One region of the Pseudomonas moorei genome, then DNA from elsewhere that is predicted to be linked to it. Evidence: predicted binding sites of a transcription regulator. Region 1 holds the regulator's gene; each other region holds the start of a gene.

Region 1 (7,617 bases):
AGGATTCCACCAGAAACGCCGTACCGGGTTCCGGCTGGTTCAGCAGGCGCAGCTTGATCGTATCGCGCAACTGATACAGGTTAAGGTTGGTGGTATTGACCTTGAGGTCGGCGAGGTCGGCAATGGGGCCGAGCAAGCTGGTTTCATCGTTGATCGCCTCGGCCAGCGAGCGATTGGCACTGCTCAGTGGATGACGGCGACGGGTTTCGGAAAAGCGTTTAAGCAGGGTTTCTTCATCAGCGTCCAGGTACAGCACATCGCACTGGATATGCCGGCTGCGGACTTCTTCCAGCAGCTCGGGAAACCGCGACAGGTGGCTCGGCAGGTTGCGTGCATCGATGGAGACAGCAACGAGTGGCTGTACCAGCTCGGTGTGAATCAACGCGCGTTCGGCAAGTTCCGGCAGCAACCCGGCAGGCAGGTTGTCGATGCAGTAGTAGCCGTTGTCCTCAAGCACATCGAGGGCGGTACTTTTACCCGAGCCGGAGCGGCCGCTGACGATGATCAAACGCATGATTACTGACCGTTTTGCTCGTTCAGGACAACCTGATACAAGGCTTCATTGCTCGGGGCACTGCGCAGTTTTTCGCGCACTTCCTTGCGGTCGAGCATGCTGGCGATCTGGCGCAAAAGCTCCAGGTGCGCATCGGTAGCAGCTTCCGGGACCAACAGAACGAACAACAGGTCAACCGGTGCGCCATCGATGGCGTCGAAATCTATGGGGGCGTCAAGGTGCATCAAAGCGCTGATGGGCGAGGTACAACCCTTCAGGCGACAGTGGGGAATGGCGATACCGTTGCCAAAACCGGTCGAGCCGAGTTTTTCGCGGGCAATCAAAGCCTCGAAGACATCTTGCATCTCCAGATCCGGCACTTCCCGGGCGATCAGGTTGGCAATTTGCTCGAGGGCTTTCTTTTTACTGCCGCCCGGCACGTTCACCAGGGAACGGCCGGGGGTCAGGATACTTTCAAGTCGGATCATGGGTTGGGAGTGTTAACGACCCGTAGCGCCCTGAAGGAGGCTCTGGGTCTTTTCCTTATGCTTTTTGAGTTGTTTGTCCAGCTTGTCGGTCAGTGCGTCGATCGCCGCGTACATGTCGGTATGTTCCGCGTTAGCGACCACTTCATTGCCGGGAATATGCAGCGTGGCTTCGATTTTCTGCTTCAACTTTTCGACGGTCATCGTGACCTGAACGTTGGTGATCTTGTCGAAATGCCTCTCTAATCGTTCGAGTTTTTCGCCGATGTAGGTGCGAAGAGGTTCGGTCACTTCCAGTTGGTGTCCACTGATGTTGACTTGCATACAGCTTCTCCTTCGTTGCCAGTGCATAAAGCGGTAGATCAGATGATCTACCACTGGAACGCTGTGGCGTGGCTCTACATCAACCGCTTGCGTTCGCTCGAAGGCGCGATCCCCAGGGATTCGCGGTACTTGGCGACGGTGCGGCGAGCCACCTGAATGCCTTGTGCCTCCAGTAAACCAGCGATCTTGCTGTCACTCAACGGCTTTTTCTGATTTTCCGCAGCAACCAGTTTTTTGATGATCGCGCGGATCGCCGTGGACGAGCATTCGCCACCTTCGGAGGTGCTGACATGGCTGGAGAAAAAGTATTTCAGTTCATATATGCCCCGAGGGGTATGCATGAATTTCTGTGTGGTTACGCGTGAAATCGTCGATTCGTGCATGCCGACCGCCTCGGCGATGTCATGCAGAACCAGCGGCTTCATGGCTTCGTCGCCGTACTCCAGGAAGCCGCGTTGATGCTCGACGATCTGGGTGGCTACTTTCATCAGGGTTTCGTTGCGGCTTTGCAGGCTTTTGATGAACCAGCGGGCTTCCTGCAACTGATTGCGCATGAAGGTGTTGTCGGCGCTGGTGTCGGCGCGACGCACGAAACCGGCGTACTGGGCGTTGACCCGAAGACGTGGAACCGACTCCTGATTGAGCTCCACCAGCCAGCGTTCGTTGTCCTTGCGCACGATCACGTCGGGAACGACGTATTCGGCTTCAGTGGACTCGATCTGCGAGCCTGGGCGTGGGTTAAGGCTCTGAACCAGTTCGATCACCTGGCGCAGTTCGTCTTCCTTGAGCTTCATGCGGCGCATCAGTTGACTGTAATCGCGGCTGCCGAGCAGGTCGATGAAATCGGTGACCAGGCGCTTGGCTTCGTTCAGCCAAGGGGTTTTGGCCGGCAACTGACGTAATTGCAGCAGCAGGCATTCGCCCAGGTTGCGGGCACCAATACCGGCGGGTTCGAATTGCTGGATGCGGTGTAGAACAGCTTCGATTTCGTCCAGTTCGATGTCCAGTTCCGGATCGAAGGCTTCGAGGATTTCCTCGAGCGTCTCGTCCAGATAGCCCTGATTGTTGATGCAATCAATCAGGGTCACGGCGATCAGGCGATCGGTGTCGGACATTGGCGCCAGGTTCAATTGCCACAGCAGGTGGCTTTGCAGGCTTTCGCCGGCCGATGTGCGGGTGGTGAAATCCCACTCGTCGTCATCGTTGCTCGGCAGGCTGCTGGCACTGGTCTGGTAGACGTCTTCCCAGGCGGTGTCGACGGGCAGTTCATTGGGAATGCGCTCGTTCCAGTCGCCTTCCTCGAGGTTATCAACCGTCGGTGCGCTTTCCTGGTAGGAGGGTTCCTGAATGTCGGGGTTGGGCTTCTGTTCGACGTTGTCGGCCAGGGGGTCGGTGTTATCGAAGTCGTCGCCGTCTTCCTGGCGTTCGAGCATCGGATTGGACTCCAGGGCCTCCTGGATTTCCTGTTGCAGGTCCAGGGTCGACAATTGGAGCAGGCGGATGGCCTGTTGCAGCTGCGGTGTCATCGTCAGCTGCTGGCCCATTCTCAAGACTAGCGATGGTTTCATGGCAGGGGCTTAACACCTTATTCGCCGGCGCACATGCGCCATCCACTACAGGGCGCCGGAGCGCCAAACATAAGCAAATTATATGCCCGAAACTGAAGTGTTTGCCTAGAGCGCTGTAACAATAAAAAAATGTTGATTTTTTATCGAGACAAGCGCCCGTCGACTAGCCAGACACCTCAGTGCTTACAGGCGGAACTCATGGCCCAGATACACTTCCTTGACCAGGTCGTTGGCCAGGATGGTTTCAGCGTCGCCTTCGGCGATCAATTGGCCATCGTTGACGATGTAGGCGGTTTCGCAGATGTCCAGGGTTTCGCGGACATTGTGGTCGGTGATCAGCACGCCAATGCCCTTGGCCTTGAGGTGATGAATGATCTGCTTGATGTCACCCACCGAAATCGGGTCCACGCCGGCGAAGGGTTCGTCGAGCAGGATGAATTTCGGGTTGGTTGCCAGGGCACGGGCGATTTCCACACGGCGGCGTTCGCCACCGGACAGGCTCATGCCGAGGCTGTCACGGATGTGGCTGATGTGGAACTCCTGGAGCAGGCTTTCCAGTTCCTTGCGACGACCGGCCTTGTCGAGTTCCTTGCGGGTCTCGAGGATGGCCATGATGTTGTCGGCGACCGACAGTTTGCGGAAGATCGACGCTTCTTGCGGCAGATAGCCGATACCGGCCTTCGCGCGGCCGTGCATGGGTTGGTGGCTGACGTCCAGATCGTCGATCAGTACGCGACCCTGATCGGCCTGTACCAGGCCTACGATCATGTAGAAGCAGGTGGTCTTGCCGGCGCCGTTAGGGCCCAGCAGGCCGACGATCTGACCGCTGTCGATGGACAGGCTGACATCACGCACGACCTGGCGGCTCTTGTAGCTCTTGGCCAGATGCTGAGCTTTCAGAGTTGCCATTACTGGGCCTTTTGCTCGTCGGTTTTCTTCTTCGGCTGGATCACCATGTCGATGCGCGGACGCGCTTCGGTGACCTTGTTGCCTGTTGCACGGCCAGCGCTCGCAAGCTTCTTGACGGTGTCGTAGACGATTTTCTCGCCCTGGGTGGTGTTGTTGTCCTTGTCGATGACTTTGGCGCGATCGATCAGCACCACGCGGTTTTGCGAGGCGTGGTACTGGATGGTCACACCCCAGCCCTGGACGGGCTTGGTGTCGCCCTGGGTTTGCAGCTGTTCGAAGTAGGCCAGGTTGCCCACCGAAGTCACGACATCGATGTCGCCAGTCGGGGTGCGGGTGATGGTTACGGTGTTGCCCTTAACGATCATCGAGCCCTGGGTGATGATCACATCGCCTTTATAGGTGGCAACGCCATTCTTGTCGTCCAGTTGGGCGTCGTCGGCTTGAATGCGGATAGGCTGCTCTTGATCGTTCGGCAGAGCCCAGGCGCTCACGCTTCCCAGTGCTGCGCCCAGACTGAGCAAAATAGGGAGGGTTTTAACGAGCCTCATACTGTCCTCTTACGTTCGAAAGCAGGTGTATCCTGCTTTCTTTCAAATACGCTTTCATTCCGGTACCAGTCGATACGCCGCCAGCGCCGTCGATTCTAACGGGTTGCTCGGTCTGCGCATATTGCTGCTGCGGGAACACCGTCATGCGGGTGGTGGTGATCAGCGTTCTGCGGTTTTTTTCGTCGAAACGCGTGATGCGTACCGAATCGATCAGTTCAACCTGCGTGCCGTCCGGGTTGACTTCACCCTTTTCGCTCTGGACGTGCCACGGGAACTCGGTGCCGCGGAACATGTTCAGGTCAGGGTTGGTCAGCAACGTCACCTCGGTTGCTTTCAGGTGCTCGACCTTGTCAGACGTCATTTCATATTGAAGCCTGCCATCGGGCAGGAACTGCACGCTGTGGGCGTTGGTAGCGTAATAGTCGATTTGGCTTTCGTCGACGGGTGCCACTTGCTTGTCGAGGAAGCGTTCCGGGCTGATGTTCCAATAGCCGACCGCGGCAAAAATCGCGGCGATGCAACCAAACACCAGGATGTTGCGAATTTTTTTCAACGACATGTTTGGCTCACAGGTACGCGGCGTTTGCCGCATCGAGGCGGCCCTGGGCGCGCAGGATCAATTCGCAGAATTCTCGGGCGGCACCTTCGCCGCCGCGGGCGTGAGTCACGCCATGGGCGTGTTCGCGCACAAAGCTTGCGGCATTGGCCACAGCCATGCCCAGGCCGACGCGCCGAATCACCGGCAGGTCGGGCAGGTCGTCGCCAAGATAGGCGACCTGTTCATAGCTTAGGTTGAGTTGGCCCAGAAGCTCGTCGAGCACCACCAGTTTGTCTTCGCGCCCCTGATAGAGGTGCCCGATGCCGAGGTTTTTTGCTCGTCGCTCTACTACCGGGGTCTTGCGACCGCTGATGATCGCGGTCTGCACACCGGCCGCCATCAGCATCTTGATGCCCTGGCCGTCGAGGGTGTTGAAGGTCTTGAATTCGCTACCGTCTTCGAGGAAATACAGGCGGCCGTCGGTCAGGACGCCATCGACATCGAATACGGCCAGTTTGATCTGTTGGCCGCGTTGCAGCAGGTCCGTGCTCATTACATTACTCCCGCACGCAGCAAATCGTGCATGTTCAAGGCGCCAACCGGTCGGTCTTCGCTGTCGACCACGACCAGTGCGTTGATTTTATGGTCTTCCATGATTTTCAGGGCTTCGGCGGCGAGCATCTCCGCGCGGGCGGTCTTGCCGTGGGCGGTCATGACCTGATCAATCGTGGCGCTGTGGATGTCGATACTGCGGTCGAGCGTGCGACGCAAATCACCGTCGGTGAAGATCCCGGCCAGTTTGCCATCGGCTTCGAGAATGACGGTCATGCCCAGGCCCTTGCGGGTCATCTCCATCAGCGCGTCCTTGAGCAGGGTTCCACGCTGGACCTGCGGCAAATCCTGTCCGGCGTGCATGACATTGTCCACCTTCAGTAGCAGGCGTCGGCCCAGTGCGCCGCCCGGGTGGGAAAAGGCGAAGTCTTCGGCGGTAAATCCACGGGCTTCAAGCAGTGCGACGGCCAGGGCGTCACCCATGACCAGCGCGGCGGTGGTGGAAGACGTAGGGGCCAGGTTCAACGGGCAGGCTTCGTGCTCGACGTGAACGTTCAGGTTGACCTCGGCGGCCTTGGCCAGCGGCGAGTTCGGGTTGCCGGTCATGCTGATCAACTGGATGCCCAGACGCTTGATCAATGGCAACAGGGTGATGATTTCATGGGTGGAGCCGGAGTTCGACAGGGCCAGAATGATGTCGTCGCGGGTGATCATGCCCATGTCGCCATGGCTGGCTTCGGCCGGGTGGACGAAAAACGCCGTGGTGCCGGTGCTGGCCAGGGTAGCGGCGATCTTGTTGCCGATGTGCCCGGACTTGCCCATGCCGACCACGACTACGCGGCCTTTGCTGGCCAGAATCATCTCGCAAGCGCGCACGAAATCCGCGTCGATATGCGGCAGCAAGCCTTGTACGGCTTCGACCTCGAGGCGGATGGTGCGTTGTGCAGATTGAATCAGGTCGCTGGATTGGCTCATGTCGGAATCGTATAGCCTGATGAAAAGGCCGCGATTATAGCGGTTATGATCGAAACCCTCACGCAAGTTCGTCGCGCATTATCATTCCCGGCTCTCCAATCCCTCTAAATAAGCATTCTCACCTGTCATCTTGCTGAATAAGGCCCGGCATTGGCCTTGGGCGCGTGGCCTTTGCAGTGATATAGTTCGCCGCCAGTTCGGCCCGCCCGGGGAGATGTGCTTTTGTCAGAAAGCCAGGCGTCCGAGTGAGAGGCTGCATCGCAAGGAGTTTAGATGAGTGCCGATAACGCCTACGCGGTCGAGCTGAAGGGACTGACCTTCAAGCGCGGTGCGCGCAGCATTTTCAATAACGTCGATATCCGTATTCCCCGCGGCAAGGTCACCGGCATCATGGGGCCTTCCGGGTGTGGCAAGACCACGCTCTTGCGGTTGATGGGCGCGCAATTGCGGCCCACCATCGGCGAAGTCTGGGTCAATGGCCAGAACCTGCCAAAGCTGTCGCGCAGCGATCTGTTCGACGCCCGCAAGCACATGGGCGTGCTGTTTCAGAGCGGCGCACTGTTTACCGATCTCGATGTGTTCGAGAACGTCGCTTTTCCGCTGCGTGTCCACACCGAGCTGCCGGACGAAATGATCCGCGATATCGTCCTGCTCAAATTGCAGGCCGTCGGCCTGCGGGGCGCCATCGACCTGATGCCCGACGAGCTGTCCGGCGGCATGAAACGCCGTGTCGCGCTGGCCCGGGCGATTGCACTCGATCCGCAAATTCTCATGTATGACGAGCCTTTCGTTGGCCAGGACCCTATCGCCATGGGCGTACTGGTGCGCCTGATCCGCTTGCTCAACGATGCGCTGGGTATCACCAGTATCGTGGTTTCCCATGACCTGGCCGAAACCGCGAGCATTGCCGATTACATCTATGTGGTGGGTGACGGGCAGGTGTTGGGGCAGGGCACGCCTGACGAACTGATGAACTCTGAGGAGCCGCGTATCCGTCAATTCATGACTGGCGATCCGGACGGTCCGGTTCCCTATCACTTTCCAGCGACGGACTACCGCGCAGATCTTCTGGGGAAGCGTTGATGCGCAAGATTTCATTACTGGAACGAGTGCGCCGATTCGGCCAGGCCGGCATCGACGTGCTGGCGGTGTTCGGACGTTCGGCACTGTTTCTGTTTCACGCGCTTCTGGGGCGAGGCGGTATTGGTGGCGGTTTTGGCCTGTT
Region 2 (7,617 bases), 2.8 Mb from region 1:
GCATCGAGCAGGCGCAGCGTGTTGTCGGCGCGCTCGATGAAGGTCCCCAGGCGAATGAAGCGGAACGCATCGTTACGCATGATCGTGCCGTAGGAGGCGCCCCGGAACAGGTGGGACCGTTCCTTGATCCACTCGCAGAAACGGCTCATGCCGTAGCGACTCAAGCCTTGCTCGGCAATACCGCGAATTTCCAGCCAGGTCGCGTTGATGTTTTCCCACATGTCGGCGGTGATTCGGCCACGTACCGCGTGAGCACTGGCCCGCGCGGCACCGAGGCAGCTGTAGATGCTGGCCGGATTGGCCGCATCCAGGGCGAAAAAATGCAGCAGTCGTTCGGCGTGCAATTCGCCGTGGCGTTCGAGGTAATCATCCAGGGTGCCGGTGATCAGCAGTGGCATGGCCAGTTCGTGCAGGCCGTCACCGCGTCCATCCTGTGGCATCAGCGACAGCGAATAACTGATGTCGAGCATCCGTGCGAGGTTTTCCGCCCGCTCCAGGTAACGCGACATCCAATACAGATCCGAGGCAGTTCTACTTAACATGACAGGCTTCCTTCAATCCTCGACCACCCAGGTGTCCTTGGTTCCGCCGCCCTGGGAGGAGTTCACCACCAGGGAGCCTTCGCGCAGGGCGACACGGGTCAAACCACCGGGCACGACCCGGGTTTCGCGACCAGACAATACAAACGGACGCAAGTCGATGTGACGTGGCGCGATGCCGCTTTCGACAAAGGTCGGACAGGTCGACAACGACAGCGTCGGTTGCGCGATATAGGCATGGGGCTTGGCAATGATCCGCGCGCGGAAGGCTTCGATTTCCGCTGCCGTCGCCGCCGGCCCCACCAGCATTCCGTAGCCGCCGGAGCCCTGGGTTTCCTTGACCACCAGTTCCGGCAAATGGGCCAGTACGTGGGAAAGCTCCGAGGGATTACGGCACTGCCAGGTCGGTACGTTCTTCAGGATCGGTTCTTCATCCAGATAGAAACGGATCATGTCGGTGACGAACGGGTACACCGACTTGTCGTCCGCCACCCCGGTGCCGATGGCATTGGCCAACACGACATTGCCGGATCGGTAAGACGACAGCAGCCCTGGCACGCCGAGCATCGAATCCGGATTGAACGCCAGCGGGTCGAGGAAGGCGTCGTCGAGGCGACGGTAGATCACATCGACGGCTTTAGGCCCGTCGGTTGTGCGCATGAACACCTTGTCGTCACGTACGAACAGATCCGCGCCCTCCACCAGCTCCACGCCCATTTCCCGTGCCAGGAACGCATGTTCGAAAAACGCGCTGTTGAAACGCCCCGGCGTCAGCACAACAACGCTCGGGTTGTCGATCGGGCTGGAGCTTTTCAGGGTATCGAGCAGCAGGTTCGGGTAGTGGTCGATGGGGGCGATGCGTTGTGCCGCGAACAGTTCGGGGAACAGTCGCATCATCATCTTGCGGTCTTCGAGCATGTAGCTGACGCCGCTCGGCGTTCGCAGATTGTCTTCAAGCACGTAATAGGTGCCGTCGCCGTCGCGCACCAGATCGACGCCCGAGATATGCGAGTAGATATCGCGGTGCAGATCCAGCCCTTGCATTGCCAACTGGTATTGCTCGTTGGCCAGCACCTGCTCGGCCGGAATGATGCCGGCCTTGATGATGCGTTGCTCGTGATAGAGGTCGGCGAGAAACATGTTCAACGCCTTGACCCGCTGGATGCAGCCGCGTTCGACAATGCGCCATTCACTGGCGGGAATGCTGCGGGGAATGGTGTCGAAGGGAATCAGTCGCTCTGTCCCTTGCTCATCACCGTAGAGCGTGAAAGTAATCCCGGCGCGATGAAACAACAGATCGGCCTCGCGTCGCCGTTGTGCCAAAAGCTCGTCAGGCGTTTCGGCCAGCCAACGGGCAAACTCCCGATAATGCGGGCGGACCTGGCCGCCGGCATCGTACATCTCATCAAAATAGGTGCGGATCATGCCGTACTCCTTGTCACCCGGACATACAGGCCTTCGCAAGGCCCGTGCCATCGGCAGAAACGCTTTGATATCAATCAGTTGGATAATCACCCCACACGCACCGCACCAATCCTGTGCGACAAATGCTCCAACCCGATCGCCTCCGCTTCATTGCAAGGCGTTATTGACGCCTGTCACCAGCATAGTCGGTAGGTGGCGGCTTGCCGGCGAAGTGGTTTTTAGTCATGTGGTGCGCTCGGGGACGCCTTCGCTGGCAAGTCGGATCGCCGCACCGCAGCGCCTTGTATTCAACTTCCGATCCGCTCAAACGAAAACGGCCAACCCGAGGGTCAGCCGTTAGTGATGCTTGCTGCTGTTCATAAGCTTATGCGAGTCGCCCTCGTACCTCCTGTTTGACACCCCAGCCCTCAATGATGCCGCCCAATGGCTCGACCACAGCTTCGAAACCCTGTTCGAAATCGCCGATGTCATCGTAAGTGGCGTACATGACCTTGCTCAGTTCAAGTGCCCATGCGCCGTCATCGCGCACACTGATTTGCGCATTCAGGGATTCACCACGGTAATGACCTGCCGCCCTGCGTGCCCGCTCCTCGTCCGGGAAAATGGCGTAGAACTCGATGGGATGGAACCGTGAAAAGTCGAAACCGCCTTCTTTCATGCGGCGCAGAACGCTGCTGCTGATATCTTCTTGATAGGCTGTGCTCATGAAACGTCCTCCTCAAACTGATGGATAGACTTTCCGTACTCCCAGCGTGCGCAACCGAACGGTGCGTACGACGGCATCCGGTGTGCCGACGGGAAACAAGCATGGAGCTGACAAGACCAGACCTTAGCGATCCATTCGCTGATCTCGCTTGCAGATTAGCCCCAAGATAGAGCCGCTGCCAAGGCCTGGTTGAGAATGTAACAAGAGATATTCAGATTGGCGTGATGCCGAGGATTTGAATGCTGTTCTGGGCCCTGAGACTTTTGACAGTCGCATCGGCGGTTCGCCCTTCCAGATCGTTCAGATCCAGTTCGGCGGCGACGGGGAGCAACCGGGCCTTGATGAGTTTGGCCGCGTGTTCGTTATCCGGGCACTCGTCGCACTCAAAGACTTCGTCGACAGTTTCACCGTGATCATCCACGAAAGTGATTTTCCACTTTTGCATCAGTGCCTCCTCGATAAAACCCATGGATGGGCCTCTATCCATCTCGACCTTGATAGCTGGCTAATCGTTCCGCCAATCCACACGATCGATCTGCAGGAGCGAGCTTGCTCGCTCCTGCATGGGTGCATCATCAGTCGTTGCTGGGCTTGTTCACCGCCTGCAATACGTATTGCGGCAAGGCAAAGGCGCCGATGTGGATTTCCGGATTGTAGTAGCGGGTGATGATGCCACTGCCGGCAAAACGCTGTTGCAGGGTTTCGCGGGACAATTTGCGATAAGCGGTATTGGTCGCGCCCCAGGCGAAGGTCATCGCCCCGCCGATGTAAGTCGGCACGGCGGCCTGATAGAAGTGCCAGTCCGGGAACAGGCTGCGCAGGCGACCGGCGGTGGTCTTGACCTCTTCGATCTGCATGAACGGCGTGCCGTTCTGCGTGACCAGGATGCCGCCTTCGTTCAGGCAACGGTGGCACGCCTGATAGAAGTTTTCCGAGAACAGCACTTCGCCTGGCCCGATCGGGTCGGTGGAGTCGGAAATGATCACGTCGAACTTTTCAGTGGTGGTGGCGACGAAACGCATGCCGTCGTCGATGACCAGGTTCAGGCGTGGATCGTCGAACGCGCCCTTGGAGTGATTCGGCAGGAATTCCTTGCACATGTCGACCACGGTACCGTCGATCTCGACCATGGTGATGTGCTCGACGCTGCGGTGCCTGGCCACTTCACGCAACATGCCGCCGTCGCCACCGCCGATGATCAACACGCGCTTGGCGGTGCCATGGGCGAGGATCGGCACGTGGGTGAGCATTTCGTGGTAGATGAATTCATCGGCTTCGGTGGTCTGGATCACGCCGTCCAGCGCCATGACCCGGCCCATGCGCGGGTTCTCGAAAATCACCAGGTGCTGGTGTTCGGTGCGAACTTCGTGCAGCAGTTTTTCCATGCGAAAGCGCTGGCCATAGCCTTCGTAGAGGGTTTCCAGGTAGTCGTTGGTCGGGGTGGTGCTCATGGGAAGCGCTCCGATGATTGCGGATGGCAACGGACGGTTACCCGCCCATGATGGCCAATCGATCGGCTCGATTGCCCGGGAAAGGCGCGCATTTTACGTCGCGGAAGATGACAGGTCGAACCTCACTCGATGGCTCGCCAGAATGCCTTGTAGGAGCGAGCCTGCTCGCGATAGCGATTTGTCCGCCACATTAATTCTGAATGTGCCGCCGTCATCGCGAGCAAGCTCGCTCCCACAGGTTTTATGTCGCTTGGGAGAATGACTTCAGATTCTGACGTTTCCCCGTGGCCCGGCGATCGCCCAGATGATCAGCCCCAAAACCGGCAGCAACAGGATCAACAGCACCCAGAGGACTTTCATCCCGGTTTCGGCGCCACTTTTCAGTACGTTGATGATGGCCCAGATGTCCAGGGCAAGGATGATCAGGCCTACCAGGCTGTTGAACGTGGAACCCATGGTGACGCTCCTGAAGAGTGATTGGCCCTCTTAGGATAGCTGCCCAAGGCCAGGGTTCCGTTTTTATTGACAGCTTTGGCGTTTCAGACGTGGATGGCGACTTTCAAGGCTTCCAGGGACGGTGCAGCGGCGATTCCCACTTCGGCGCACAACTCAAGCACCCGAGGCACGTCGTTGCCATAGACCAGCACCACTTGCAGTTCGTCGTCGAGCAACTGGCTGAAGTTCATCAGCACATAGCCACCGTTTTCCTTGTTCAGGCTGCTCATTTGCACCTGGATGCGATTGAGCGCGGTCAGGGCTTCGGTTTTGGCCAGTTGTTTGGGCTTGAGATTGAATTCGACACCCGGCCCGAACGAAGCAACGATCTGCGCAAACAGGTCCATGTAGGTGTCGGCCTGGAACAGCACGGTCTCCGGCAGGCTGCCGACCACTACCCATTCGCCCAGCGGGATCGGGAAGGTGTCGTCGTAATTGATGTCAGGGTTGGCCGCCAGAAAAGCCTCTGGGTCCGCGTATGCCTGGGCCGCCTCGTCAGCGACCTTGAGGATTTCGTCATCGCCCATGCACCCGGAGCTGATTTTGCTGATGAGTTCGACGAGTGCGGCTTTCATGGGGGCAGATCCTGTAGCGAGGGAATTTTGAGGGCGCGAAGGATAACGCATTCAAGATGATATTGTGGCGAGGGAACTGGCCCCCTCGCCACAGAAGTACAGCGTCAGCCCGGCAGTTTTTCCAGTTGCGCAACGGTATCGACCGCCCCCATGGTCCTGGCGGCCTCCAGCGCGGTGATGCCATTGGCGTCCTTGGCTTTCGGATCGGCGCCCTTGCTGATCAGGTAGTCGACGATGGCGACGCGGTTGAACATCGCCGCCATCATCAGCGCGGTACGACCATCGAAAGACGAGCCTTCGACTTGCGCCCCACCTTCCACCAACGCCGTGACTACTGCCAGGTCACCCTTGAAGGCGGCACCGGCAATCGGGCTCTGGCCGTTGTCGTTGCGGATTTCCGGATCGGCCTTGTGTTCGAGCAAGACTTTTACCGTGTCCAGATGACCATGGTAAGCGGCGAGCATCAGCAAGGTGTCGCCCTTGTGATTGCGCAGGTTCGGCGGCAGGCCCTTGGTCAGCAGCGCAGCCATCATGGCCGCATCGCCCTCGCGTGCCTTGTTGAATACCTGCTCGGCAAATTCGGCCGCTTCTTCGGGGGTCATCTGGCGGCTTTTGTCGGACATTGAACGCTCCACTTTCAGTTATTCGCAAAACCGACAGTTTCCAGAGCAGCCCCGGCACTGTCACTTCTTTTTTCTGAAACGGGGCCATAGGCACACTCAATATCGATATCGACCGCCGTGAATATCCTTCAGCACCTGCTCGGTCACCTGCACGTACGTTTCGGTTCCCGGCAGCCAGGCGTAGATCGGGTCAGCGCCGGTCCGGGTCGGGTCGAACGCTTCATCCTTGAGCCGGGTTTTCTGGTATTTGAACGTCCCGGTGGTCTCCATTTTCACTTTCACCCGCAGGAATAACGGCACGGCGTAGGCCGGCATCTGTTGCCGGGCAAAGGCCAGCAGTTCGGTGAAATCCAGGGTGGCCAGGGATTCGGCCGGCGTGATGGCGGCCATCCCGGCGCGACCATTGGTATCACGGACTTCCACGCCATAGGCCACGGCTTCGGAGATTTGCGGGTGTCGCAGGAGGATGTTCTCGACCTCGGTGGTCGAAACGTTTTCCCCCTTCCAGCGATAGGTATCGCCCAGTCGATCAACAAACTGCGCATGGCCAAACCCAATGTTGCGCAGCAGATCGCCCGTATTGAAGTAGCGGTCGCCTTTGACGAACACGTCGTGGAGCACGACTTTTTCAGTCTTTTGCGGATCGGTGTAACCGTCCAGCGGCGCCTTGTCGTCTATTTTGGCCAGCAACAAACCCTGCTCACCCTTGCCGACCTTGCGCATGAAGCCGTTGGCCTGGCGAATCGGCGCGCCGCTGTCGTGATCGTAAACCGCCAACTCCCAGGACATCAGGGAAAAACCGACGGTGTTGTCGAAATTCAGAATGTTGGTGAAACCGATGTTGCCGTCACTGGCGGCGTACAGCTCGCAAATGTGACGCACGCCGAAACGTGTCTTGAATTCGCCCCATGCGCCAGGGCGCAGGCCGTTGCCGATCATTTTGGTGACAGCGTGCTTGCGGTCGTCGGCACTGCGCGGTTGATCGACCAGATAACGGCACAATTCGCCGACGTAACCGAGGGTGGTCGCGCGGTATTTGCGCACATCGTTCCAGAACTGACTGGCGCTGAACTTGCGGCGGATGGCGAATCCCGAGGCACCGCTGATGGCCGAGCCCCAGCACACACAAAGCCCGGTGGCGTGATAGAGCGGCAAGCTGCAATAGACGATATCGTCCGGGCGCATGTCCAGCGCGATCATGCCGAAGCTCGCCGAGCTGCGCATCCAGCGCCCATGCTTGAACACTCCGGCCTTGGGCAGCCCGGTGGTACCCGAGGTGTAGATATAGAAACAGGGGTCGTCGCAAAACACCTGCTGAGTGTTGACGGGGTTGTCGCCGGGGCTGTCGATGCTGGCGGTCATCAGGTTGATGAAACCCTCGGGAGCAATGCCAGGATGGCTGTAGGTATCCCGATCAGCGACAAACCAGGTGCGAGGCCGCGCAATCGAAACCCGCTCGCGCACCGCCAAATACGCCGCGACCAATTCTTCGCCGACGACGATGGCCGCCGGCGCGACCAGATTCAGGCTATGCACCAGGGTATCGCGGGTCTGCGAGGTATTGAGCAAGGCGCTGATCGCACCGACCTTGGCCACCGCCAATATCGTCACCAGCAGCTCCGGACGGTTCTCGATGAATACCGCCACCACATCGCCCTTGCCGATGCCTTGGGCAATCAAGTGATGGGCGATGCGATTGGCCCACTCGTTGACCTGTGCATAAGTCAGCACCACCTCGCCGAACAGCAAGGCCGGGCCCTGGGGATTGCGCAAGGTGGCTTGTTCGAAACTCCAGCCCAGGCC
Region 3 (7,617 bases), 1.1 Mb from region 1:
TGCAGCAGATGATCCACCGCAATCACCTTCAACCCCGACGCCAGGCACGCTTCTTCGGCATTCGCACGCGGCACCATCAACGAGCGTCCGGCCTTGCGCGCGGCCAACGCCGCCGGCAACACGCCCCGCACCGCACGCACTGCGCCTGACAGGGCCAGCTCGCCCAGACACTCCACATCATCGAGCGTCAATGTCGGCACCTGCACACTGGCCGAAAGAATCCCCAAGGCAATTGCCAGATCGAACCGTCCGCCATCCTTGGGCAAATCCGCCGGGGCCAGATCCAGGGTGATTCGCCGAGCCGGAAACTGCAGCCCGGAATTGATGATCGCACTGCGCACCCGATCCTTGCTCTCCTTCACCGCCGCTTCGGGCAGGCCGACCATGGTCAGCGACGGCAAGCCATTGGCCAGATGAACTTCGACGGTGACGGCGGGGGCATCCACGCCAATCTGGGCGCGGCTGTGGACGATGGAGAGGGACATGGTCGTTCCTTGAGTTGTACGGGGGCCGCCTCCTGCGGGTTTTTGCAAGGGTAGACGGCAGTGCTGTTTCCGCGGTGCATGGCAGGCAAGGAATTTTCGCAAGATGTTGCGCGGCTCCACGGGCAGCGCATTGATTCTGTGGCGAGGGGGAGCGCTCCCCCGCCGCAAACGATTCCAATCTTTAATCTCTTTGAAGAGCGATTAAAGTGCGATGCGCCAGCGTTAGTGGAAAGTGATCAGTTATTGCATTGCTGCGTGTGGAAAGATATGGGTGGCCAACTAAGTTGGCTCAGGATCGCTCGCTCGGTTGAGGCGGCTTAGAGGAAGACTGTTCGTCGTCAGGCAGATTGCTATCACTATTTAGAATTTTTAGTATAAAGCTTTCTATGTCGACCTTCTCTTTGCCTTCTGCGACATGCGTCAAATAGTTAAAGTCTAAAGCTATCAATTCATTAAGTCTGGATTCGTAGTCGCTCGGGTAGTCTGCTTGTTCTATTCGAGGTAAGCCTTTGTAATGGTCAAGGACGCTTTGGAAGAATTTGGTCAGTTTTCCTGTGGTGTTGTATTCATGCTCTGCCTCGGCAACGACTTTTTGCCTCCATGCGAATTCTTGTTTGTCTGACTCTTCCAGCGCTGCCCGTCTTTCATTAACGGTAAACGTGCCGCTGTCATCGTTATTGATCCAGTCAGGGCTAGACTGCTTTTCACTACAGGATTGCTTGTTGAGTTAATCATCACTGCAACTCCTTTGTTTTTATAAGTCAGATAGGATCTGCCGAAAAAATTACCTGTTGGCAAGGGGAAGGTCTTTCAAGGCCCGCGACGTTATTTACTTCATCGTGATTTCTACTGACCAAGCAAAGGTGGATAGGTTGGTTCTGGTTGCTCTTATGGTGCAGGTAGCACCGCCGCTGGGAGTGGCTGTGTTATTCCACTTTGGGATTTTGCTTCCATCTGGGCCGGGGGGCGTCACAAATATAGACAGATATACACAGCTTTTTGCGGTGTTACTCCTTGTGATGTTAGGAATATTCCATTGGTATCAATAACTAATATTCACTGCGGGCTAGATTTTTTTCGTGCTGATGCAGTGCTCGCGTTCAAATGACTCATTTGAGAGGAGAGCTTAGAAAGGGGGGATTTGCGGCGCAATCAGACGGCGGATGAGAGTTTCGTAGGATGTTGCCGGGACTCTTGCGGGCTTGAAGACCGCAGTCTCGGCAATTCCTACAGATAAATCTGACAGTCGTTACGACCTTGTCGCGAGCAGGCTCGCGTACACGGTGGAATGGGGCTAACCATTAGGGATTGGGGCGTTATTCTGCAGGCGGATTGAGCCTCGCTTCCATCTCCGCGACCTTCGTTTCAAGTGCTTCCAACCGTGCTCGCGTCCGCGCCAGCACGACCATCTGGCTATCAAACTCTTCCCGGCTCACCAGATCCAGCTTGCTGAAGCCACTCTGCAGCAGGGCCTTGAATTGGCTTTCGATTTCGCTTTTCGGCAATGGGGTGTCGCCGCTGAAGAGACGGGAGGCGGTGCCAGTCAGGGCGTCGAGGAAGTCTTTGGGCGCGAGCATGGGAAAGGTCCTGATAACAATGGCAGGCAGTGTATCACGCAGTGTCTATAGTCATTTCGCGGGCGGTCGATGCACGCTTTTCGCGCATGGGGACGGACGGCATCGCACCGTTGTTGTGCGTAACGCATGGAGTGTTGTTGCGAAGTTGCTGGCATCTACTGGTAAAGGCTTGAAAACAGTAGGTTTTGTGGAGATGGCAAGCTTTCTGCTTAGTCCATGGTGACCCATGCACTGATGCAGTCGCTGTGACGAATGCAGTGCGCCAAGCGAAACGCGGGGAGTGTTTCGTGAGGAGCGGGTAGCTGGCGTCGGACGGGCAGGTAAGGCCGACGATGCGTTACAAAGCCAGGCACTGCGCTTAGACTTGAGACGGGTTTGTTTTCCTGGGGCAAGTCCACCAATTCGGGAGAGAGTTTTCATGAAGCTAGTCACTGCCATCATCAAGCCGTTCAAGTTGGACGACGTGCGCGAATCGTTGTCCGAGATCGGCGTGCAGGGCATTACCGTCACCGAAGTCAAAGGCTTCGGTCGGCAGAAGGGGCACACCGAGCTGTATCGCGGCGCGGAATACGTGGTCGATTTCCTGCCAAAGGTGAAGATTGATGTCGCCATTGACGACAAGGATCTCGACCGGGTTATCGAGGCGATAACCAAGGCCGCCAACACCGGCAAGATCGGTGACGGCAAGATCTTCGTGGTCAATCTGGAACAGGCGATTCGCATCCGTACCGGCGAAACCGATACCGACGCAATCTAAGCCGCCACAAACCCAACGCCCCAGGAGAAAACAATATGACTCTGCGTAAATTCGCAGGGCTAGGAGCCCTGTTGTCCATCGTAATGCCCGGCCTGGCCATGGCGGCAGATCCGGTGGCGACTCCAGTCCTCAACTCCGGCGATACCGCCTGGATGTTGACCTCGACTGCCCTCGTGCTGTTCATGACCATTCCCGGTCTCGCGCTGTTCTACGGCGGCATGGTTCGTTCGAAAAATATTCTTTCCGTGATGATGCAGTGCTTCGCCATTACGGGGCTGGTTACCATCCTGTGGTTCATTTATGGCTACAGCATGGCGTTTGACACGACTGGCATGGAAGCAGGCGTGGTCAACTACAACTCCTTTGTCGGCAGCCTTGCCAAGGCCTTCCTCGCCGGCATCACACCGGCCAGCATTACCGGCCCTGCGGCGCTGTTCCCTGAAGCGGTATTTGTTACCTATCAGATGACTTTCGCCATCATTACTCCAGCGCTGATCGTCGGTGCGTTCGCTGAGCGGATGAAGTTCTCTGCAATGCTGGTCTTCATGGGCGTGTGGTTCACTCTGGTATATGCGCCGATTGCGCACATGGTCTGGAGCGGTCCGGGTTCTCTGTTGGGCGACTGGGGCGTACTGGATTTCGCCGGTGGCACCGTGGTGCACATCAACGCCGGTATTGCAGGTCTTGTAGCCTGCCTGGTGCTGGGCAAGCGAAAAGGCTTCCCTACGACTCCAATGGCTCCGCATAACCTTGGTTACACCCTGGTAGGCGCGGCCATGCTGTGGGTCGGCTGGTTTGGTTTCAACGCCGGTTCCGCAGCTGCGGCCAACGGTACTGCCGGCATGGCGATGCTGGTGACCCAGATCGCAACCGCCGCCGCCGCGCTGGGCTGGATGTTCGCCGAGTGGATCACCCACGGCAAACCTAGCGCACTGGGTATCGCATCGGGTGTGGTTGCCGGCCTGGTCGCCATTACCCCGGCCGCCGGTACTGTAGGCCCAATGGGCTCACTGATAATCGGCCTGGCCGCGGGCGTGGTGTGCTTCTTCTGTGCCACCACCCTGAAACGCAAGCTCGGCTATGACGACTCCCTGGACGCCTTCGGCGTGCACGGTATCGGCGGTATCCTCGGCGCGATCCTGACCGGTGTATTCGCTGCACCGTCCCTGGGTGGCTTCGGCACCGTCACCGACATTGCCGCTCAAGTCTGGATTCAGTGCAAAGGCGTGGGCTTCACGGTGATCTACACCGCGATCGTCACCTTCATCATTCTCAAGGTACTGGACGCCATCATGGGTCTGCGTATCACCGAAGAAGAAGAAGCCGTCGGTATCGACCTGGCGCTTCACAACGAACGCGGCTACAACTTGTAAGCACGCGCATGAGAAAACTTGCCCGGCTTGCCGGGCATTTTTTTGTCCGGAATTTGTCATCGTGGGCTGCGCTGAAAGGTTTTTTCTTACAGCTTTTGCGACGTTTAGGACGCGGGTTTTTGTGCCGCTGATGGCTTACAGGAATGAAGGAATATTAGGGCCTTTGTTTTTTCCCAGAGCGCGCTAGAATGCGCCCCGAACGTGCGGAGAACTGTATGTGGCAGCAGACTCTGATTACCCTGCGGGCGAGGCCCCGGGGCTTTCATCTGGTAACGGACGAGTTACTCGCCGGCTTGCCTGAACTCAGGGCGTGTCGGGTTGGTCTGCTGCATTTGTGGCTACAGCATACCTCGGCGTCGTTGACCATCAACGAGAACGCCGATCCGGCGGTACGTCGCGACTTCGAACGATTTTTCAATCGTCTGATCCCACAAGGAACAGACGGCTATGAGCATAACGACGAAGGCCTGGACGACCTCCCGGCGCACTTCAAGGCCAGCGTGCTTGGCTGTCAGCTCAGTTTGCCGGTTTCGGCGGGCCGACTGGCGCTAGGGACCTGGCAAGGCGTTTATCTGGGCGAGCACCGTGATCATGGCGGTGCCCGTAAAGTCCTCGCCACCTTGCACGGTGAAGGGGCATAACCGCTGGTCAGCAGCGGCTGTTGATTTTTTTCCGGCAGCCTTCGACAGAGGGCAAAGCTGGGCTATAACTAATCTGCTTTTCGCAAGTCATGAGGTAGAACATGAGCGACGATGATCTGGAAAACGACGACCTCGAAGTAGGCGACGACGACGAAACCGAAGAAGGTCTGGAAGCAGCGGCGGAAGACGTCGCTGAAGATGACGGCGGTGATGCGCCGGTTCCGACCGCCAAAGGCAAAGCCAAGGCAGCGGTATCAATCGATGAGCTGCCGAGTGTCGAAGCCAAGAACAAGGAGCGCGACGCCCTGGCCAAGGCCATGGAAGAGTTCCTGGCTCGTGGCGGCAAGGTGCAGGAAGTGGAGGCCAACGTGGTCGCCGATCCGCCCAAGAAGCCTGATAACAAGTACGGCAGCCGGCCTATCTAAGCCTGTTTCCTTGCTTGCTGAAAAAGCCCGCCGTCGCTGCGGGCTTTTTCATGCCTGAAACAAAAAATATGAAAGCTGCGGTGTTATCTAAGGGAGCGAGCTTGTCAGCTCGAGGCCTTGTTCCAACTCGCCAACAACGCCGGCAACTCGGTCAGGCTACGGATCTCGGCATCCGGCAATCGCTCGGCTTCCCAGTCCTTGCCGGCCGGGTTGAACCAGATCGCCCGCAGTCCCGCTTGCTGGGCGCCGGCAATATCGTCGCCCGGGTGGTCACCGATGTGCACCGCTGTCTCGGCCGTGGCACCGCCACGCTGCAGCGCCTCATGGAACAATCGAGAATCAGGTTTGGCGATGCCGATGTCTTCGGCGCATAACGCAAACTTGAAGTAGTCCGCGAGCCCCAGGCGTCGTACGTCGGCATTGCCGTTGGTCACCACGCCGAGGGTGTAATGGTTGGCCAGCACTTCCAGGGTCGGTTGTACTTCAGGGAAGATTTCCAGCTGATGCCGGGCATGCAGAAACACTTCGAAGCTCTGATCGGCCAGGTCGGACGCTTCTGTATGGGCGTAACCGGCTTCTTCCAGCGCCTGGAACAGCACCCGGCGGCGCAGGGCGCTGATGCGATGCTTGAGGTTCGGCTCGATGCTCAGGATGCGTTCGCGAATGGCCCACAAGTGCTCCACCGGCACCGCGCCCAGATTCGGTGCGTGTTCAGCCAGCCATTCACGGAGGATGGCTTCGGCGCTGACGATCACCGGAGCGGTGTCCCACAGAGTGTCGTCGAGGTCGAAGGTGATCAGTTGGAGAGTCATGAATCATCGCCTTTAATGCGTTTGGCCCGTGGATGAGCACTGTCATAGACCGTGGCCAGGTGCTGGAAGTCCAGGTGGGTATAAATCTGCGTGGTCTTGATGTCCGAATGGCCGAGCAGCTCCTGCACCGCCCGCAGGTCCTGGGAGGACTCCAGCAAGTGGCTGGCGAAGGAGTGGCGCAACATGTGCGGGTGCAGGTTTTGCCCGAGCTCACGTTCGCCAGCGGCTTTTACCCGTAGCTGAATCGCCCGTGGGCCGAGCCGCCGGCCTTGCTGGCTGACAAATACCGCGTCGTCCGCCGGATTGGCCAATGCCCGCAATGGCAACCAGAGTTCCAAGGCTTCGCGCGCCATTTTGCCCACCGGCAGCAGACGGGTTTTGCTGCCCTTGCCGAGCACCTGGACCATGCCATCCGCCAAATCAAGCTGATCAAGATTCAGTCCGGTCAGCTCCGACAGGCGCAGCCCGGAAGAGTAGAACAGCTCAAGTATCGCCTGATCGCGACGTGCCAGAAAATCATCCTCCACACCGCCTTCAAGCAGTTGCAGCGCGCGGTCAGTGTCGAGGGTTTTCGGCAGGCGGCGTTCGCCCTTGGGTGGCGTCAGGCCGTTGGCCGGATCGTGGTCGCACAGGCCTTCACGGTTCAGGTAGTGATAGAGCCCTCGCACCGCCGACAACAACCGCGCCAGACTGCGGGAGGACTGGCCTTGTGCATGCAGGCGAGCGATCAGGCTGCGCAGGCGCTGGATGTCCAGCGCTGCCCAACTGCCGATGTTCTGTTTGACGCACCAGCCCAGCACCTTGTCGAGGTCGCGACGATAGGCCGAAAGGGTGTGTGGGGACACCTGCCGCTCACTGCGCAGGTGTTCGCAGTAAGCGTCCAGTTGCCGTTCCATGTTCAGCGTACCGAGCGCAGGGAGTTGTTGACCCGTGGCAGCACGCGGCCCATGACTTCGGCGATGTAGCTCAGGAACAAGGTGCCCACCGAGCTTTTGTAGTGCTGCGGATCACGGCTGGCGATGGCCAGGATGCCGTGGATGCCCTGGTGGCTGATGGCGACGACGGCGGTGGAACCGATCTGCTTGCGCTGCTCTTCGCCGAACAGGAAGTCCAGCTCGTGCTCGCGCAGGCTGCCGCTGACGCTTTTTTCTTCCTGCAACAAGCCGCCAATAGCCACTTGCGCCTCGGCGTGGGTCACCCAGCGGCCGACCGGCATGGCATTGTCGCCAAGCAGAATGAGGCTGACAAAAGGCACCTGAAAGTCCTGGCGCAGGCTGTCTTCGACAGACATCACCACGTCTTCCAGGCTGGCGGCGTCCATCAGTGCGAGGATCAGGCGGCGGGTCTTGTCGAACAACCGGTCGTTGTCGCGGGCCACGTCCATCAAGTGCGAGAGACGGTGCCGCAACTCGATGTTGCGATCACGCAGGATGGTCATCTGGCGTTCCACCAGCGACACGGTGTCGCCGCGCCGGTGGGGAATGCGCAAGGCCGGCAGCAATTCTTCGTGCTGGACGAAGAAGTCCGGATGAGCCTCCAGGTACGCG

Evidence for each region. The regulator sigma-54, encoded in region 1, starts transcription at its own class of promoters, with help from an activator protein. The targets are predictions, from matches to a motif close to ANTGGCATNNANNTTGCTNT.
Region 2: a site for sigma-54 is predicted at 1,997-2,016, ahead of ACGJAX_RS27740 (circularly permuted type 2 ATP-grasp protein). Genes of this name have one in related genera too.
Region 3: a site for sigma-54 is predicted at 2,255-2,274, ahead of glnK (P-II family nitrogen regulator). Genes of this name have one in related genera too.

Annotation. Positions count from the first base shown of each region.
Region 1 is NZ_AP035776.1:2,249,001-2,256,617, forward strand. Features, by position in the region: gene rapZ (RNase adapter RapZ) at 1-514, opposite strand, end outside; gene ptsN (PTS IIA-like nitrogen regulatory protein PtsN) at 517-981, opposite strand; gene hpf (ribosome hibernation-promoting factor, HPF/YfiA family) at 994-1,302, opposite strand; gene ACGJAX_RS10360 (RNA polymerase factor sigma-54) at 1,377-2,870, opposite strand; gene lptB (LPS export ABC transporter ATP-binding protein) at 3,054-3,779, opposite strand; gene lptA (lipopolysaccharide transport periplasmic protein LptA) at 3,779-4,327, opposite strand; gene lptC (LPS export ABC transporter periplasmic protein LptC) at 4,314-4,886, opposite strand; gene ACGJAX_RS10380 (HAD family hydrolase) at 4,894-5,418, opposite strand; gene ACGJAX_RS10385 (KpsF/GutQ family sugar-phosphate isomerase) at 5,418-6,392, opposite strand; gene ACGJAX_RS10390 (ATP-binding cassette domain-containing protein) at 6,666-7,475, shown strand; gene mlaE (lipid asymmetry maintenance ABC transporter permease subunit MlaE) at 7,475-7,617, shown strand, end outside.
Region 2 is NZ_AP035776.1:5,963,990-5,971,606, forward strand. Features, by position in the region: gene ACGJAX_RS27735 (alpha-E domain-containing protein) at 1-542, opposite strand, end outside; gene ACGJAX_RS27740 (circularly permuted type 2 ATP-grasp protein) at 555-1,964, opposite strand; gene ACGJAX_RS27745 (ribonuclease E inhibitor RraB) at 2,329-2,670, opposite strand; gene ACGJAX_RS27750 (hypothetical protein) at 2,882-3,115, opposite strand; gene speE (polyamine aminopropyltransferase) at 3,246-4,121, opposite strand; gene ACGJAX_RS27760 (PLDc N-terminal domain-containing protein) at 4,386-4,577, opposite strand; gene ACGJAX_RS27765 (hypothetical protein) at 4,661-5,191, opposite strand; gene ACGJAX_RS27770 (ankyrin repeat domain-containing protein) at 5,296-5,814, opposite strand; gene ACGJAX_RS27775 (long-chain-acyl-CoA synthetase) at 5,911-7,617, opposite strand, start outside.
Region 3 is NZ_AP035776.1:1,107,239-1,114,855, reverse strand. Features, by position in the region: gene ACGJAX_RS05325 (YifB family Mg chelatase-like AAA ATPase) at 1-485, opposite strand, end outside; gene ACGJAX_RS05320 (accessory factor UbiK family protein) at 1,802-2,062, opposite strand; gene glnK (P-II family nitrogen regulator) at 2,481-2,819, shown strand; gene ACGJAX_RS05310 (ammonium transporter) at 2,855-4,192, shown strand; gene ACGJAX_RS05305 (secondary thiamine-phosphate synthase enzyme YjbQ) at 4,408-4,833, shown strand; gene sutA (transcriptional regulator SutA) at 4,935-5,258, shown strand; gene ACGJAX_RS05295 (HAD family hydrolase) at 5,363-6,070, opposite strand; gene xerC (tyrosine recombinase XerC) at 6,067-6,966, opposite strand; gene ACGJAX_RS05285 (DUF484 family protein) at 6,969-7,617, opposite strand, start outside.